DNA from 2 places in the Lysinibacillus fusiformis genome. Region 1 is predicted to be linked to the other one. Evidence: riboswitches for the same ligand, from Rfam matches in the RefSeq annotation. Region 1 holds a riboswitch; the other holds the start of a gene.
The links. Region 1 has a riboswitch for cobalamin ahead of JTI58_RS21270 (glutaredoxin family protein). Riboswitches for the same ligand answer to the same signal wherever they lie in the genome.
Positions count from the first base shown of each region.

Region 2: it holds a riboswitch for cobalamin, as region 1 does, so the genes downstream of both, JTI58_RS06600 (hypothetical protein) here and JTI58_RS21270 (glutaredoxin family protein) in region 1, are expected to answer to the same signal.

Region 1 covers NZ_CP070490.1:4,326,456-4,334,661, forward strand. The annotation lists gene JTI58_RS21245 (acyl-CoA dehydrogenase FadE) at 1-1,088, shown strand, start outside; gene JTI58_RS21250 (enoyl-CoA hydratase-related protein) at 1,116-1,901, shown strand; gene JTI58_RS21255 (enoyl-CoA hydratase/isomerase family protein) at 1,916-2,980, shown strand; cobalamin riboswitch at 3,105-3,293, shown strand; gene JTI58_RS21260 (hypothetical protein) at 3,496-3,690, shown strand; gene JTI58_RS21265 (hypothetical protein) at 3,684-4,343, shown strand; cobalamin riboswitch at 4,644-4,821, shown strand; gene JTI58_RS21270 (glutaredoxin family protein) at 4,939-5,163, shown strand; gene nrdI (class Ib ribonucleoside-diphosphate reductase assembly flavoprotein NrdI) at 5,160-5,519, shown strand; gene nrdE (class 1b ribonucleoside-diphosphate reductase subunit alpha) at 5,516-7,609, shown strand; gene nrdF (class 1b ribonucleoside-diphosphate reductase subunit beta) at 7,597-8,206, shown strand, end outside.
Region 2 covers NZ_CP070490.1:1,328,402-1,336,607, forward strand. The annotation lists gene JTI58_RS06585 (MATE family efflux transporter) at 1-1,034, opposite strand, end outside; gene JTI58_RS06590 (tyrosine-protein phosphatase) at 1,169-1,936, opposite strand; gene JTI58_RS06595 (ABC transporter substrate-binding protein) at 2,082-3,032, opposite strand; gene JTI58_RS06600 (hypothetical protein) at 3,016-3,573, opposite strand; cobalamin riboswitch at 3,735-3,932, opposite strand; gene JTI58_RS06605 (glutathione peroxidase) at 4,081-4,626, opposite strand; gene JTI58_RS06610 (hypothetical protein) at 4,712-5,266, opposite strand; gene ytvI (sporulation integral membrane protein YtvI) at 5,357-6,415, shown strand; gene JTI58_RS06620 (C40 family peptidase) at 6,519-7,673, opposite strand; gene JTI58_RS06625 (ABC1 kinase family protein) at 7,997-8,206, opposite strand, start outside.

The DNA.
Region 1 (8,206 bases):
CTTTCATTGTAGAGCGTACCTTTACAGGGGTATCTGTGGGACAGGAAGAAGAGAAGATGGGTATTAAGGGATCTTCGACGGCTACCCTTATATTAGAGGATGTTAGCGTACCGAGGGATAATGTACTTGGCGAGGTTGGAAAAGGTCATAAAGTGGCGATGAATATATTGAATATGGCACGTCTAAAGCTAGCTTTCTCCAACATCGGCACTGCCAAACAGGCTCTACAATTAGCTGTGAATTACGGGAAGGAACGGAAGCAATTTCACAAGCCAATTGTTGATTTTACTATGATACAGGAAAAGCTTGCGGACATGTCCATTTCGATATATGGGGCAGAAAGTGCTGCCTATCGGACAGCTGGAGAAATGGATGATGCGATTGAGTTAGCTAGTAAAGAGTCGATGGTTCATAAAATAGCCGATTTCGCTTTGGAATGCGCCCTTAATAAAGTCAATTGCTCAGAAGCCCTTGGCAAAATTGTAGATGAAGCTGTACAAATACATGGTGGCTATGGCTATATGCAAGATTATGAGGTAGAACGATTGTATCGTGATGCGAGGATTAGCCGTATTTTTGAAGGGACAAACGAAATCAATCGTTTAACCATTGCGAAAATGTTATATAAAGAATATACACTCGCACCTTCTACGTATAATGCGCCTGAAGCCTATAAGACAGCTGAAATAAATCAGCAATACATCCAGCTTTCCAACTATTTAAGGCAAATAGCTCTTACTGTCATTACAGGCGCACAGATCCATTTGGACCAAGAGCAGGAATACATGCGTCTGTTGGCTGATATAGCGAAGGATCTTTATGTTATGGAAGCTTCTTTACTGAGAACTGAAAAAAACGTAAATGAAAAAACGAAGCACTTGATGACTGATATTATCTGTCAGGAGGGCTACCGTAAAATAGAAAAAAGTACAATTGATATTATTTGTGCTGCTGAAACAAATGAACAAAAGCGAAAAATATGGCTAGATGCTATTCAACAACTAAACATCCCGCTTCATCAAAATCTCTTTATGAAAAAGCGAGAGATTGCTAGAAGTATTATTAACAATCCAAAATCGATAAGTTAATTGTTATTAAATAGGAGGGAAACGATAATGGTCGATACTTTTGCCAATGTAAGCAAGGAAGGTGCCATCACGATCATTCATTTAGATCATCCACCAGCAAATACTTTATCATCCGCATCGATTGAAAATCTTCGACTCATTCTCAAAGAGTTAGCTGTGGACGAACAAACGAATGCTATCATTATGACAGGCTCTGGACGATTTTTTGCCGCTGGTGCAGATATTAAGGAATTTGTTTCTGCCTTTGGGCAACAAGAAAAAGCATTGCAGATGGCTGAGAGAGGTCAAGCGCTATGTGATGAAATTGAAGCCATGAAAAAGCCTGTTATTGCTGCTATTAATGGTCCAGCTCTTGGAGGAGGATTAGAGTTAGCATTAGGCTGTCATTTCAGAATTGCATCAAGTAATGCCATTGTTGGTTTACCAGAATTAAAGCTTGGCTTATTGCCGACATTCGGGGGAACTCAACGATTGAGCAGAATCACGGGGCAAGCAAAGGCACTACAATTGATTTTAACAAGTAAACAACTAAGTGCCGACGAAGCACTACAATTAGGCATTATTCAACTGGTGACAGAACAAGAGGAGCTTCTGCCAACTGCAAAAGCGATTGCGCAGTCCTTTGTTGAGGGTAAAAGTATGACAAGTGTGTCCCGTACAATTGAATGTGTCATACAGGGCGGCAAAGATCATCTCCAAAATGGGCTAGAACTTGAACGAACACGTTTTGCAGAGTTGTTTTTAACAGAGGATGCTAAAGAAGGGGTTCAGGCATTTATTGAAAAAAGACAGCCAGACTTTAAACATTCTTAAAGGAGGGAATCGATATGACGAACGAAGTACTATTTTCTGTCAGTGATGGCGGCGCAGCAACCATTACACTAAATCGTCCTAAAGCCTTAAATTCACTTTCTACTGAAATGCTAAAGCCCATCGGAGAGAAACTGAAGGAATGGCAAGCAAATGACCAAATTCAGCTAATCATCCTAAAAGGAGCTGGTGAGAAGGGATTTTGCGCAGGTGGTGACATTAAAACACTTTATAAAGCTCGCTCCAGTCAGGAAGCTTTCAAAAATGCTGAAATCTTTTTTGAAGAAGAATATCAAGTAGATATGGCGATCTACCACTACCCTAAACCCATTATTGCCTGCCTTGATGGCATTGTCATGGGAGGTGGGGTCGGGTTAACCTATGGGGCAAGCCACCGAATCGTTACTGAACGAACGAAATGGGCTATGCCAGAAATGAATATTGGCTTCTTTCCGGATGTTGGAGCTGGTTATTTCTTAAATCAAGCACCAGGCTATGTAGGATACTACTTAGCCTTAACCGCATCGGTCATCCAAGCTGCGGATGTTCTCTTTACCAATGGCGCAGATTGCTACATGACAAGCGATCAGTTAGACACTTTCCTAGCGCGCATTGAACAATTAGACTGGCATACATTGGAGACCAGCACAGCTCTAGGCCAATTAATGGAGGACTATTCAAGTACACCTTTAACAAACAGTGACCTTGCCAACCTCCAACATAAGATCGATCAGCATTTCTCAAAAAATACCGTGGAAGAGATAGTTGAATCCTTAGACAATGACGCAAGTAAATTTGCGCAAGAAACAAAGCAGTTCCTTCTATCTAAATCTCCATCATCGTTAAAGATTACGTTAAAGCAACTGATAGATGCTCGAGATAAGACATTAGAGGAATGCTTTGCGACAGATTTAATCTTGGCTAAAAACTTTTTAAGACATGAGGATTTCTTTGAAGGTGTACGCTCTGTCGTCATTGATAAAGACCGAAATCCACAGTATATCTATCAAACATTCAATGAATTTACAGATAAAGACCTAGAAAATTTCTTTCAAGATCGTAATGCGACAGTAAAAAAGTAAAAACAAGTGGATTTTCTATTGATAAACGTTGAAACCATCTACTATTTAAAAGGTAGATGGTTTCTTGTTTGTAGTGATATGCGAAGTAAGTTAGCAAAGAGATTGATATGTTATACTATAAAAAACGGAATAACAGGATAAAGGTACAAATTCATAATGAGTTTGTTTAAAAGGGAAGTTCGGTGAAAATCCGGCGCTGTCCCGCAACTGTAATTAGGAGTACATTTTCAAAGCCACTGTTCTGTCATGTAATGGGAAGGGAAAATGTGTGATGATCATAAGCCAGGAGACCTGCCTTTGTCTAGTACAGCCAAAAAACCTACGAGGATAGGGGGTGTTGAGTGTGACGAATTACCTTCATCATACTCATAGTGCGACAACCAAGAAAAGGGTCTCTATTCAGTATAGACGACTTATTTTATATTGGTTGAAGAACTATGTAGTATTTAAGTCATAGCTAGCATCTTACCTAAGGGGAAAGATGTTTTTTTTATGAACGAATAGGAGTGAACAAAATGACATCTCATTCAATTTTATTTTATGAAAATCAGTTAAAGCAGCAAATAATGAACAACCTTTCTAGTGAGCACATGATTTCCCTACAAGTTTATATCAAAATATTAATACAAGAAAATCCTGATGATTACAAAAATATTAATTATGCCTATTTAAATATAAAACGTGAGTTAGTCGGGGCAATAGAATGCTGATAGATGAAAAAATTTTAGAGGATAGCATTGATATTGATCAAGATACTCTATTTAATAATTTGGATCATTTTGAGATTGAGAGATGCTTTGTATTAGAATATTTAGAAATGCTGTTAAAGTGGAATAAACAAACAAACGCTATTTCTGAAGAGAAACTTCAAAAGCTTTGGATGAAACTGATAAGAAAATATAAATTTTCTCTTGATGAATGGGAAAGAAATGCTGGAAATACGAATATTCACTCGTATCTTGTGAAAGAACAAGGGCATGGTCTACAAAAATTAATTCGTTTTTACAGGGACCGTCATGGAGTGAAATGGTTAGAAAATGCCTTTGATTATGGCATGACATTGCTAATGAAAGGTGGGGAAATGCCAGCATTAGAAATGTTTTTCCTCACAAATTTAATATGTTACAAGTGGCAACTAGACTACTTAGAGGATAAAGAAGTGCAATATTACTTTTCTCATTCAGTAAATGGGAAAGTGAAAGAGGTCTATGATCGTTTTAGGGCTTACGATAGAGAACAGAATCTATTAACTGCAACTAAATTATATAAGCTTTTATCCAAATATAATCCTCAATTTCATACAAATTCTGCTGCAACGCCGGAATTTTATAAGGAATTGGCCCTGTTTATTGTAAAGCACTAATAGATGTTCGTAGTGTCAAACAGTCTATTTTTCTTCAGAATATAGACTGTTTCCATAGCTATTCAAGATTATTTTAGGCATTCTATAAATGAATAGTTTTACTGTAGATAGAATTTAATAGAAAATCTCGTACATCGTTTAAAATATCTATTTTGTTTAGGTATAAGTAATTAGTGATAATCTATTTCGAACTACATAATCAAAAATACTGAATAATCCAAAAATAAAGAAGTTTAGAATCTAGATTTACTTTTCATTTGAAGGATGGTAAACTTAAAACTATTGAACAACAACAATATATTGTGTTCGTTTTACTAAGGTACTACTATATGTAGTTTAAAAGGGAAGTTCGGTACAATTCCGACGCTGTCCCCGCAACTGTTAAGCTGACGATGATAGCATCCACTGTGCATGCGCATGGGAAGGAAATCAGAGAATGAAGCAAAGCCAGGAGACCTGCCTTTATAAAACAAATTAATCATTTCTTCGGGGATTAAGAGATGGGAACGTCGGTATTTTTAGTATGTTAACGTTTCCATTTTAGCTATCTCTCTTAAAGAGATAGCCTTTTTATTTTATGAAAAGAGGGATTTCTATGAAACTTTATACGAAAACAATTTGTCCAAAATGCCTGTGGGTAAAATCTGAATTACAACGTGCAGGACTTGAAGCAGAAATTGTTAACATTGATCACGATGAACAAGCTAAGCAAACCATTATAGATGCAGGTTTTTTAAGTGTGCCTGTTTTAGAAATGAATGAAACCTTTATAGGAGATGTTCAGGAAATTGTTTCTCAAATTGAGTTGATTACCCTATGATCGTTTATGCAAGTCGTACAGGCAATGTCCGAAATGTTGTATCCAAATTAAAGGCAGAAGCTATCGAGCTCTCTGAAGAATTGCGACTGAATAAGCCGTATCTTTTAATTACCTACACAGATGGTTTAGGTGACATTCCAGCGAAGGTGCAACGCTTTTTAGAAAAAAACAGAGATTTTTGTAAAGGAGTAGTTGCCAGTGGCAATAGTAACTTTGGCCATCATGTATTTGGCGCTGCTGGTGAGAAAATTGCTACTACCTATCATGTACCCTTAGTAAGGAAATTAGATTTACGAGGCAATCAAACAGATTATGAAGCAATACAAACGTTTTATGAAACGAGGGTAATGAGATGAAAACCTATTTAAAGCTTAATAATGACGTACTGAATCGTTATAGTACAACTGGATTACTTGAGTTAGAAAAAGATCGTGAAGCTACGCGCCGCTACTTTTTAGAGTATGTCAACGTACGTTTGCGTTATTTTATAGATATTGAGGAAAAAATCCGCTATTTAGTTGATGAGGGCTACTATGAGAAAGCATTTATCGACATGTACGAAATGGAATTTATTAAGAAGTTGTATAAAAAAGCCTATGATTATAATTTCCGTTTCCCATCCTTTATGAGCGCCAGCAAGTTTTATGATAGCTATGCTATGAAAAGTCGTGACGGCGAAGAGATTTTAGAAAAATATGAGGATCGTATTGTTATTATTGCTTTGTATTTAGCTCAAGGCAACACAGCTTTAGCAGAACGTTCTGTCGAAGCGATGATGGAAGCCTATCAACCTGCCACACCAACTGCATTGAATAGTGGCAAGAAAGCACGTGGTGAATTAGTAAGCTGCTTTAAATTATCAATGGATGACTCCATGAATAGTATTGCCGAAAACATTGGCTATTGTTTAGAGCTATCACGCCTTGGTGGTGGGGTTGGGGTCAACTTAACAGATTTACGCCCTTTAGGGGATCCAATTAAAGAGATACTGAATCGTGCAAGTGGTGTCATCCCAGTTGCGAAACTGTTAGAAAATTCTTTCAGTTATTCGAATCAGCTAGGGCAACGAAATGGCTCTGGTGTTGTTTATTTAAATATTTTTCATGCAGATATAGAAAATTTTATTTCATCCAAAAAACCGAATGCCGATGATAAAATTCGCCTCGCAACCCTTTCAACAGGAATTATTATACCTAGTATTTTCTTCGAACTGATGAAACGCGATAAAGATATTGTTTTGTTTAGCCCATATGATATATATAAAGAATATGGCAAACGTATGTCTGAGATCTCCATCTCAGAAATGTATTACGAGCTACTTGATAACCCTAAAATTCGTAAAATCAAACGTTTGAATGCACGTAAGCTTTACACAGAGGTGAAAAAAGCACAATTTGAATCGGGCTATCCGTTTGAAATCTTTGATGATAATGTCAATAAGGTACATCCTTTAAAAAACATTGGTCGCGTAAAAATGTCCAATCTATGTACCGAAATTCTGCAAGTGCAAGAGACAAGTATCATTACGGACCAAGATCAACCAAATGACTATGGACTCGATGTATCGTGTAACTTAGGGTCTATTGATATCCATGCAGCAAGTAAAGTCAATGATTTCGGCGCATTAGTCGATACAGCCATGCACTTATTAACGAATGTATCGCAAATGACACATATCAAGAATGTACCGTCAGTTGCAAAAGCCAATCAATTAATGCATTCTGTAGGGCTTGGCTGTATGAACCTTCATGGGCATCTCGTGACGGAGGGCATCTTGTACGGCTCAAAAGATTCGATTGATTTCATGGATCACTTTATGGAAGCGATGAACTATTACTCACTGAAATCTTCGATGGAAATGGCGAAAGAAAAAGCTGCAACCTTCTACCGATTTGAGGACAGTGATTATGCATCAGGTAGCTATTTTGACCAATATATAACTAAGACTGAAGAAGAGCTATCACCTGTTGTGTTGAAAGCACTTGGCAATATTCCAATCATTACGAACAAGATGTGGGAAACGTTAAAGCAGGATGTAATGCAATACGGTCTATTCCATTCCTATCGTTTGGCTATTGCTCCAACTGGCAGTATCTCATATATTCGTAGCTGTACGGCTTCAATCGCACCATGTACAGAGCGCGTAGAGGTTCGTGATTATGCTGATAGTAGAACGATTTATCCAATGCCTCATTTAACAAATGACAACAGCCATTTATATGTGGAGGCATATGATGTAAATCCGTATGATTTAATTGATTTATATGCAGCTTCTCAAAAACACGTTGACCAAGGTATTTCCATGACGCTTTATGTGACGGACAATTGGACAACCGAACAATTGGCTAAAGTATACATTTATGCATGGGTAAAGGGCATTAAATCCGTTTACTATGTTCGTCAACGATTACAAAGCTTAGAGGAGTGTGTAGCATGTCAAATATAATCTATGAGGCCGTCAATTGGAATAAAGCAACAAGTGAGCTTGCCCAAATATTTTGGGATCAGCAATGGAAGCAAATTTGGTTTCCTGAAGAAATTGCGGTCAGTAAAGATATTAAGCAATGGAAAAGCTTTGAACATCAAGACACATATAAAAAAGTATTTGCAGGATTAACCTTACTAGATACTGTACAAACAAATATAGGAATGAATCGTGTTGCCGCTTATACAGACGATTTACAGGAGAAGGCTGTCCTAACTGTTTTTGATGCATTTGAGGCCATCCATGCCAAATCTTACTCTTATATTTTCACAACGCTTTGTACAAATGAAGAAATAGACGAGCTATTTGAGTGGGTCAAGAAAAATGAATTCCTACAGTATAAGGCAAATAAAATTGCAGATATTTATAATAGTATTGAAGAAGGCAATCCAGAGAGTTTATGGAAAGCAATGTTCTCATCCGTCATGCTCGAATCCTTCCTTTTCTATTCTGGCTTTTTCTATCCATTGTACTTAGGAGGACAAGGCTTCCTACGAAACAGTGCTGAAATTATTTCACTTATTTTGCGTGACGAATCTATCCATGGTGTAGCAGTTG
Region 2 (8,206 bases), 2.0 Mb from region 1:
GTAAAAACTTGCATGAGGGGCTTACGGAAAATCGTAACGACCGCGACCATAATAATCGTAAAAACAAATGCTGCACGAACACTTTTCCATAGCTGATGATACGCCTCATCTTTCTCTCCTGCACCTACATGACGACCAATAATAATGGCCGTTCCTGTACCAATGGCAATTGCAAATAAATACGTAAACATCGAAATATTCATAGCATACTGTCGTGCTGCTAGTGTTTCTGCGCCTAAGTAAGTCGCATAATATAAAAAGATGATCTGACAAAACTGATAAAGTACCTGCTCAAATGCAGATGGTAAACCAATGTTTAGTATTTTCCTTACATATTCCTTTGAATACTCAAAATAATATTGTAACTTCACGCGCACTTCCATTACCTGATATAGCAACCAGAAAAATACTAGTACAGCTAAAGCGCGGCTAATGACAGAGGAAATAGCCGCTCCTTTCACACCAAGCTCTGGTAAACCTAAATTCCCAAATATAAGACCGTAGTTTAGCACAACATGTAAGACGTTCATGCCAAATGATACGTACATAGTTTGTTTTGTCCAACCATGAACACGAATAATTGCAGCAAGTGCATTAATAATTGCCTGTAGGAAAATAAAACTCCCAATGATGACTAAGTAACTTTGTGCATAGTGGAGTACTTCTCCCTGCAAGTTCATCATCGTCATCAAATGTCTCGCAAAGAAGAAAAATAAAATACTCATTAAAAGTCCAACGACCAAATTCATTGTGACCGCTAACGCCGATATCTTCGCTGCTTCAAAAAAGCGTCTTGAACCTAAATACTGTGAAACAACAATAGATGCACCATTGCCCACTACTTCCAGTATCAAGATAGCTATATGGATATATTGATTGGCTGCACCTACTCCTGATACAGCATTATCTGATAAAGCACTGAGCATAAAAGTATCGGCTAGTCCCATCAACATAAATAGAAATACTTCTAAGAAGATAGGCCATGTTAAATGGAATAGACTTAACTTATTTGTCTCTTTAATTGTGTCTGCCAATACTTTCACTTCTCCTATATTTTCTTAAAAATCTATTGTATCTTATCACAAATTTTCAGACTGTAAAGAGGTTTATAGGAAGACAGCGCTTCCACGTAAAAAATCCCTTTCACTTAAGTGTGAAAGGGGCCATTTTAAATTAAGCAATAGGATTGCAATTGCTCTCGTTTTTCAATTGTTAGGCCAAACTCCTGCTCTAAAAACCCAGTCTTTGAACCATAACGGCGATCCATAGCTTCCAATGCTGCTTGTAAATAGTCTTCGCGAGCGGACATTAATGCATAAAATTGCTGTAGCTCTTGGTCATTATACTGATGCTGAATAGCCTGAGCCATTCTTTCTACCATTGGACGTAAATGTATATTCGTATCTAAATAGTCTTCCATAATCGTCTCCTCAGGGACATCTAAAGCTAGCAATATAAGGGCCCCTCCTATCCCTGTTCGGTCTTTTCCGACTGCACAATGATGAACAAGTCCTAAATTATCAGGGTTTTGAATAGTTAGCAATAACTCTTTAAATGAAGGATTATTAAACGGCATTTGTGCATAAAAATCCCGGAACATTTCAGGGCTCACTACTTTATAGAAATCTCTCCCCCCAGCATTTGTAGGCATTTCAAAAGAATGATTGCCCTTCGCTGGAATTTGAATATATTGAGCGTGTGAGAACACAGGGTTAGGATTATGATACGCCTCACTATTATCACGATAATCAAAAATGGTTTTAATCCCTAACGTTTCAAATAGCTCTTTATCCGCCAGTGTCATTTTCCCAAGAGCGGCTGAGCGGTAAAATAAACCGTTCTTTACCCTACGTCCATCACTTGTCTTATATCCACCCATGTCTCGGAAATTATAGACCGCCTCAAATGGAATCGCCTTTGTCTCTAATTGTTCCAATCACTACACCTCCTAAAATAATCGAGCATACTTACTTTTATTTTAAAGAACAAACTAAATTAATTCCAATTTTCACGCTAGGTAATAATTAAAACCACATCAAAAATGCTAGCTGAAAGGCTTACAGCTAGCATGGAAACATTTCTTATTTAAATAACTCTGGATATACAGCCTTCGCTACTAATTCTACAGCTTCACCAATACGTGGACCAGGTCGATTCGAGATATCTGTATCAAGAGATAATACCGCTTTGTTTTGAATAGCTGTCACAGTATTCCAACCATCACGCGCAAGAATTTCTCCTATTGGATCTTCTGTATAGTTTACTGTCGTTAAAATAACGTCTGGGTTTTTCGCAATCACATCTTCCTCAGAAACTTGCGCCCAACTATTCAATTCAGAAAAAACATTATTAACATTAGCTGCCTCTAGTATTTCTTGTTGGAAAGTGCTAGAGCCCGCTGTATAAATGTCTGGCTTAGGGCTAACCTCTAAATAAACATTTTTCGGCGTCTTTACGTCTTTCACCTTCGTTTGTACTTCAGCAATTTTCGCTTTAATCTCTTCGTTTAATTTATTTCCTTGATCAGCAACATCCATCACAGCAGCAATTTGTTCGATATCTCCATAAACATCATCGAAAGTAGTCGCAGATTGAATAACAAACACATTAATTCCTGCATCTTCAAGCGGCTTTAGTGCATCCTTATCACCGATTGTATAAGCAATGACAACATCTGGCTTTAACGCTAAAATTCGTTCACTGTTAAAATTCATAGTATCAGAGACACGTTCAATTTTTTGTGCTTCCTCTGGGTAAGTATCGTACTCAGTTGCCCCTACAATTTTATCGCCAACACCTAGAGCAAACAAGATTTCAGTATTACTTGGTTGTAATGATACAACTGTTTTTGGAACTTCATTAAACTCTATTTCAACACCACGGTCATCTGTCACTTTATAGCTTGTTTTCTCTGTGTGTTGTGTATCCTGTGAAGCATCTTTGTTTTTTGTATCTTCAGCAGTGCCACAGCCTGCTAATATCAGTGCAAGTAAGAGCACTGATAGCCATTGGAATTTAAATACTTTCTTCATTATTATTCTCCTTTTTCTTTTTCATTGGGTATGATTTACTAATAAACGGTATTTCAGCTATTCCTGCTTGCTGATTCATAAAAACAGCCATGACAAAACATACATTAGCTAATAAGCCAAGGTAATCGAAAAGAATAGCAGGAACCTCTCGTTCTTCTGATACTTTGTGTAAGGTACGATATGATTTTTTTGCTTCACTGCGGCAAAGATGTAAAGCAGCAGCGGCCTCAGTTCCTTGAGGTAAAACAAAACTTTGAATCTCTTCCTTCACATGACCAACGTAAAAGTCATAACGCTCACTTAACCAAGATAAATCCTCTTCAGTTACTGCTAGTTTTCCACGAACTGAGCCATTGACATGATAAGCCATAGGTAAAATAAGCATTAAATCCTCTGCAACAACTTGAATATCCTCTTTTTTTACTGCAGCTAATGCAACTCCTAGATGTGTTGTGAGGCTATCCGTTCGAATTTCAAAATCGACCGTTGAAGCTTTCTCACGCATAAATGGATAACAAGAATAACGTGCATCTTTTTTCACTTGCTGTCCCCCCTACTTTCTATAATGAAAAATTCTTACATGAAAGGCATAAAAAAAGCCGCTCCTTTTGCAAAGGAACGACAAAAATAACATAATGATCGCCATCAAACTCGACTTAGCCTATGTTTTTGCCGTATATCCTCCTAGCTTCCGAGAAGTTTTTATACGTTCAAATAAAGGTCGGTCTCCTGGCTTGTACAGTTCATTACATGAAACGAATGAGTTATAAAGAACCTTCCCATCTTCTTTGAGACAGTGGTAAATCTTTATAATGGCTGTACTTACAGTTGCGGAAACAGCTCCGGTTTTTCACCGGATTCCCGATTATGCTAACTAGCACCTTTATTCTGCAAGAATAATTCATTTGTAAAGCAGTTTATCATATATGTTTCAGAAAAAATAGTTGTGCTGCGCATGGATAACTTTATACATACAGCAATATTTCTACTATAAGAGAAAATTTAAAACCATTTTATAAGTTTTTACATTATTAAAAAAATTTATAGACTATAATAGTGTTTCAATTGCCTGTTCGATATCGAGCTGAGAATCCGTTGGCTCAAAGCGCGCGACAGTCTTACCACCAGCATCTACTAGAAACTTTGTAAAGTTCCAGCGAATATTACGACCATCTAAAAAGCTTGGGGCAAGTTGAACAATTGCTTCAGCAAGCATTTTCTCCTGCATACTTGCCTTACCAAATTCGCGAAAATCCGCTTCATGCTTTAAATAATTAAAGAGTGGATGTGTAGCCTCACCATTTACCTGTACAAGCTCAAAAATCGGGAATGTGACTCCATAGTTCACCTTGCAAAGATGCTTAGTTTCCTCCCCATCTTCAGGATTTTGATGACCAAATTGATCACAGGGGAAGCCAAGGACTACAAAATTTTCTTTCCCATATTTATCATACATTTTTTGTAAATCTTCAAATTGATATGTAAATCGGCATTGATTTGCCGTGTTAACAATTAACATTGTTTTTCCACGATATGTTTCCATCGATAAAATTTCACCATTAGGCTTCCGTACTAGATAATTATAAATGCTCATGCCATAACCCCTTATAGTTTTTCGTTTATTATAGTTGACTAGTCAACAGATCATCAAAGAATTTGCCCAAAAAAACACCATCTCGCTACTTTGAACGGATGGCTGACTTATACTTCTTTTTATATTTAGCATCTTGCTCTTCATTAATTAAACGATGGGCAATGTCTAATAATTTCGAGTCATTTGTTTGATCATATAGCTTTTTAAATGACATAATAATATCCTGTCGAATGAGAGATGGCTGCTTTTCATCTATACATGTTTGAAATCTTTTAGCTAGATATGACACAACCAGATCTCTTTGTACCTGTCCTGCTTGCCCAATTTTCCAAATTGCTTGTAATGCATGCCTTGCTGTGACGGATTGTTCGTCATAAGTCACAGCCCAAATCTTTAAGAAATCCTCCAATACCCTTTCTTCTGGATCACTTTTTGCAGCTAAAGCGCATAAAATTTGTGCAGCACGTGCACGAGAATATCCATTTTTGTATGTAAGTGCTTTTATTAGCTGTTCCCAAACTGCATATGTCCAATCTACGGGTTCCTGCATAATCTTCAATAATTCCTCGTAAGATTCATATTGAATATCGCGATCATGCTCTGTTAGATTATTAAAAAGTTGCAGAATCTCTTTTTCCATAATTTATCCCTACCTTTATTGTTTCAGAACGTAATAAAATTTGATTTATGGTACACTTAACTTAATTTTTTTCGCAAAGAAGGTGAGTTTATGAATAAATTTAATGCTAGGAAATTGATTTTTCGGTTGATTGTGATTTTATCCCTACTTATAGCTGCCTATTTTGTTATCCCTGTGTCTATGCCTTTAATATTCGCTGGGATTAGTGCATTTTTCTTAGAACCAATTGTCATGTTCTTTAAGCGGAAATGGAAAATGTCACGGAAAATAGCAGTTGCTTTTATTTACATAGTGAGTGTTATTGTTATATCTATTATTTGCTATCTTTCCATTACACAAATCATGACGCAAATAATTTTACTGTCTAAGCAAGCTCCCTATTATATTTCCAAGCTATCAGATATGTGGCTTCATATGCAAGAAAATATTTCTAAATACACAGAAGACTTTCCACCTGAAGTAAGTGCTTCGCTTCAAAAAACCACAATGGATTTCATTAAGAAAGTTGAAGAATTCTTTTTAAGCTTCTTTAATTATAGCAAAGTTTCAGCATTCTTTTCAGAGATTCCCAGCCTATTTATCAGTCTTCTCGTTTATATGATTGCTCTATTCCTATTTATGCTTGATTTGCCTAAGTTAAAGCAAATCACTTATAAATATTTAAAGCCAAATACGGCAAAAAAGATAAAAATTATTTTAAATCGCTTAAAAGATGCAACATTTGGCTATATGAAGGCGCACTTATTTGTAAGCTTTATCATTGGAGGCGTCACACTCATTGGACTGCTATTAATCCAACCGAAATATGCGGTAACGATGACGATTATTATCTGGTTAATAGATATTGTACCATTCCTAGGCTCCATCATTATTTTAGCGCCATGGGGGCTCTATCACCTTTTGATGGGAAACACATCTATAGCTGTAAAATTATTCATCTTAGCTGCTATTTTACTGATTATTCGTCGAGTAGTCGAGCCTAAATTAATGGGAGACCATATCGGTTTATCTACTTTGCCGACATTAATTGCCATGTTCATAGGCCTACAGTTATTTGGTATTATCGGTTTACTCGTTGGCCCATTTGTTATTATATTCTTTATTGCTTTAAAAGAGACAGGTGTCATCAAAGTAAATTTTAAAATTTGATAGCAATCTATCTTCAAAATCAACATAAAAAGGTCATCTTTGTATTTTTTTCTCTACAAAGATGACCTTTTCCGTATGTCAATCGTCTATATGATAGTGAGGCTTATTGAATACGACCAAAGCCTACTAAGTATTGATTCCACCAATCAAGTGATTCAATTACAACACCATTGTTTTGAGCATCGATCATCGTGTTGTTACCTAAATAAATACCTACGTGTGCTACACCTGAACCATAGCTGAAGAATACTAAATCTCCAACACGTGCTTCACTTGCTGAAACGCGTTGTGTTGCTAAATATTGTTGTGATGCTGTACGTGGTAAAGAAACACCTGCTTGTTTATAAGACCACTGTACAAGACCTGAACAGTCAAAACCTGTTGATGGGTTGCTACCACCCCAAACATATGGACGTCCTAAAAATTGTTTAGCTGTTGAAATGGCATCTCCTGAAGAGACAGTACCAGCTCCCGACCCAACAATAATTTTTTGTGGTTCGCCACCACCATTATTTTGAGTTGCTTGTACTACTGGTGTAGCTGCTTGAAGAGCACGTAAACGAGCTGCTTCTTCTTCAGCTGCTTTACGCTCTTCTTCTAAACGTTCTTCTTCTTGTTTCGTTGCAATTTCAGCTTTTAATGCAAGTGATTTCGCTTCGTTTTCAGCTTTCTTCACTTCCATTTCGCTTTCCTTTTGTTGAAGCTCTTGGAATTGTTTTTGAAGTTCTTTTTGTTTTTCATCTAATGTAGCTTTTTGTTGCTCTAAGCTTGCTTTATCCGCTTCCTGTTGATCCACTAATTCTTGGTCAGCATCCATTAATGTTTTTACCGCTACGACACGGTCCATTAAATCTGCAAAGCTTTTTGCTTCAAGAACTACGTTTAAATAAACACCTACAGTGTTGTCTTGTGCTTGGTATGCAGCCATACGTTCACTTAAAATTTTTGAACGTTGCTCGATGCGTTTTTGTGTTTCAACAATACTAGCATCCACTTCTTTAATATCAGCTTGTACTTGTTTAAATACCTTTACTTTTGCATCGATCTCTTGTTGTAATTTCGTTAGTTCTTCTTGTAATTTTTTAATTTGTGCATCTATCTCAGCCTTTTTCTCAATCATTTGTTGAGAAGTTTCTTCGGCTTGTACTTCTGTTGGTTGAATTGTATTAAATAATAAGCCGCCAGCTAGTGCCAATGCTAGCACCATCGACTTACGCCATTTGTTACGCTTAGTCACGTTACCTTCATTTCCCTTCATCTATCAATTTCGCTCTCGATATTCTATGTAATCACTTGAACGATTTCTATTTTAATCAAATGTTCTTATATTTATTTTAGCCTTTTAAAGTTTAGCATTTTCTACATAACTTTTATACTATTTCATGTCTATTTAATACATTAGTAAAACTCGAAATACTTCTGTAACATTCGCACTTAAACTACATTATTCTACAAAACACCATTTTCTTCTACACAAGGAGACTATTAGCTAATTCGACATTAGACCCAGCTAATAGTTTGTAATGGTTTTGTAATATTTCATGGTATCAAATAAAAAAGGTAGGGGAAAAATTCCCCTACCTACTGCTTCATTGACCTTAATGCTTGTATAGATAATCTCACTAACAAAATAGCACATAAAAATAAACCTAAATAAGCCGCTGTGTTCAAATATACCGCATAAGAATCATGGATAAATTGTGAAATAGCTAAGAGAGCGACAGATATAATACCAAAGGTTATCCCCACCAGCAGCAATACAAATCGAGAGAACAAATGTGTAATAAAACG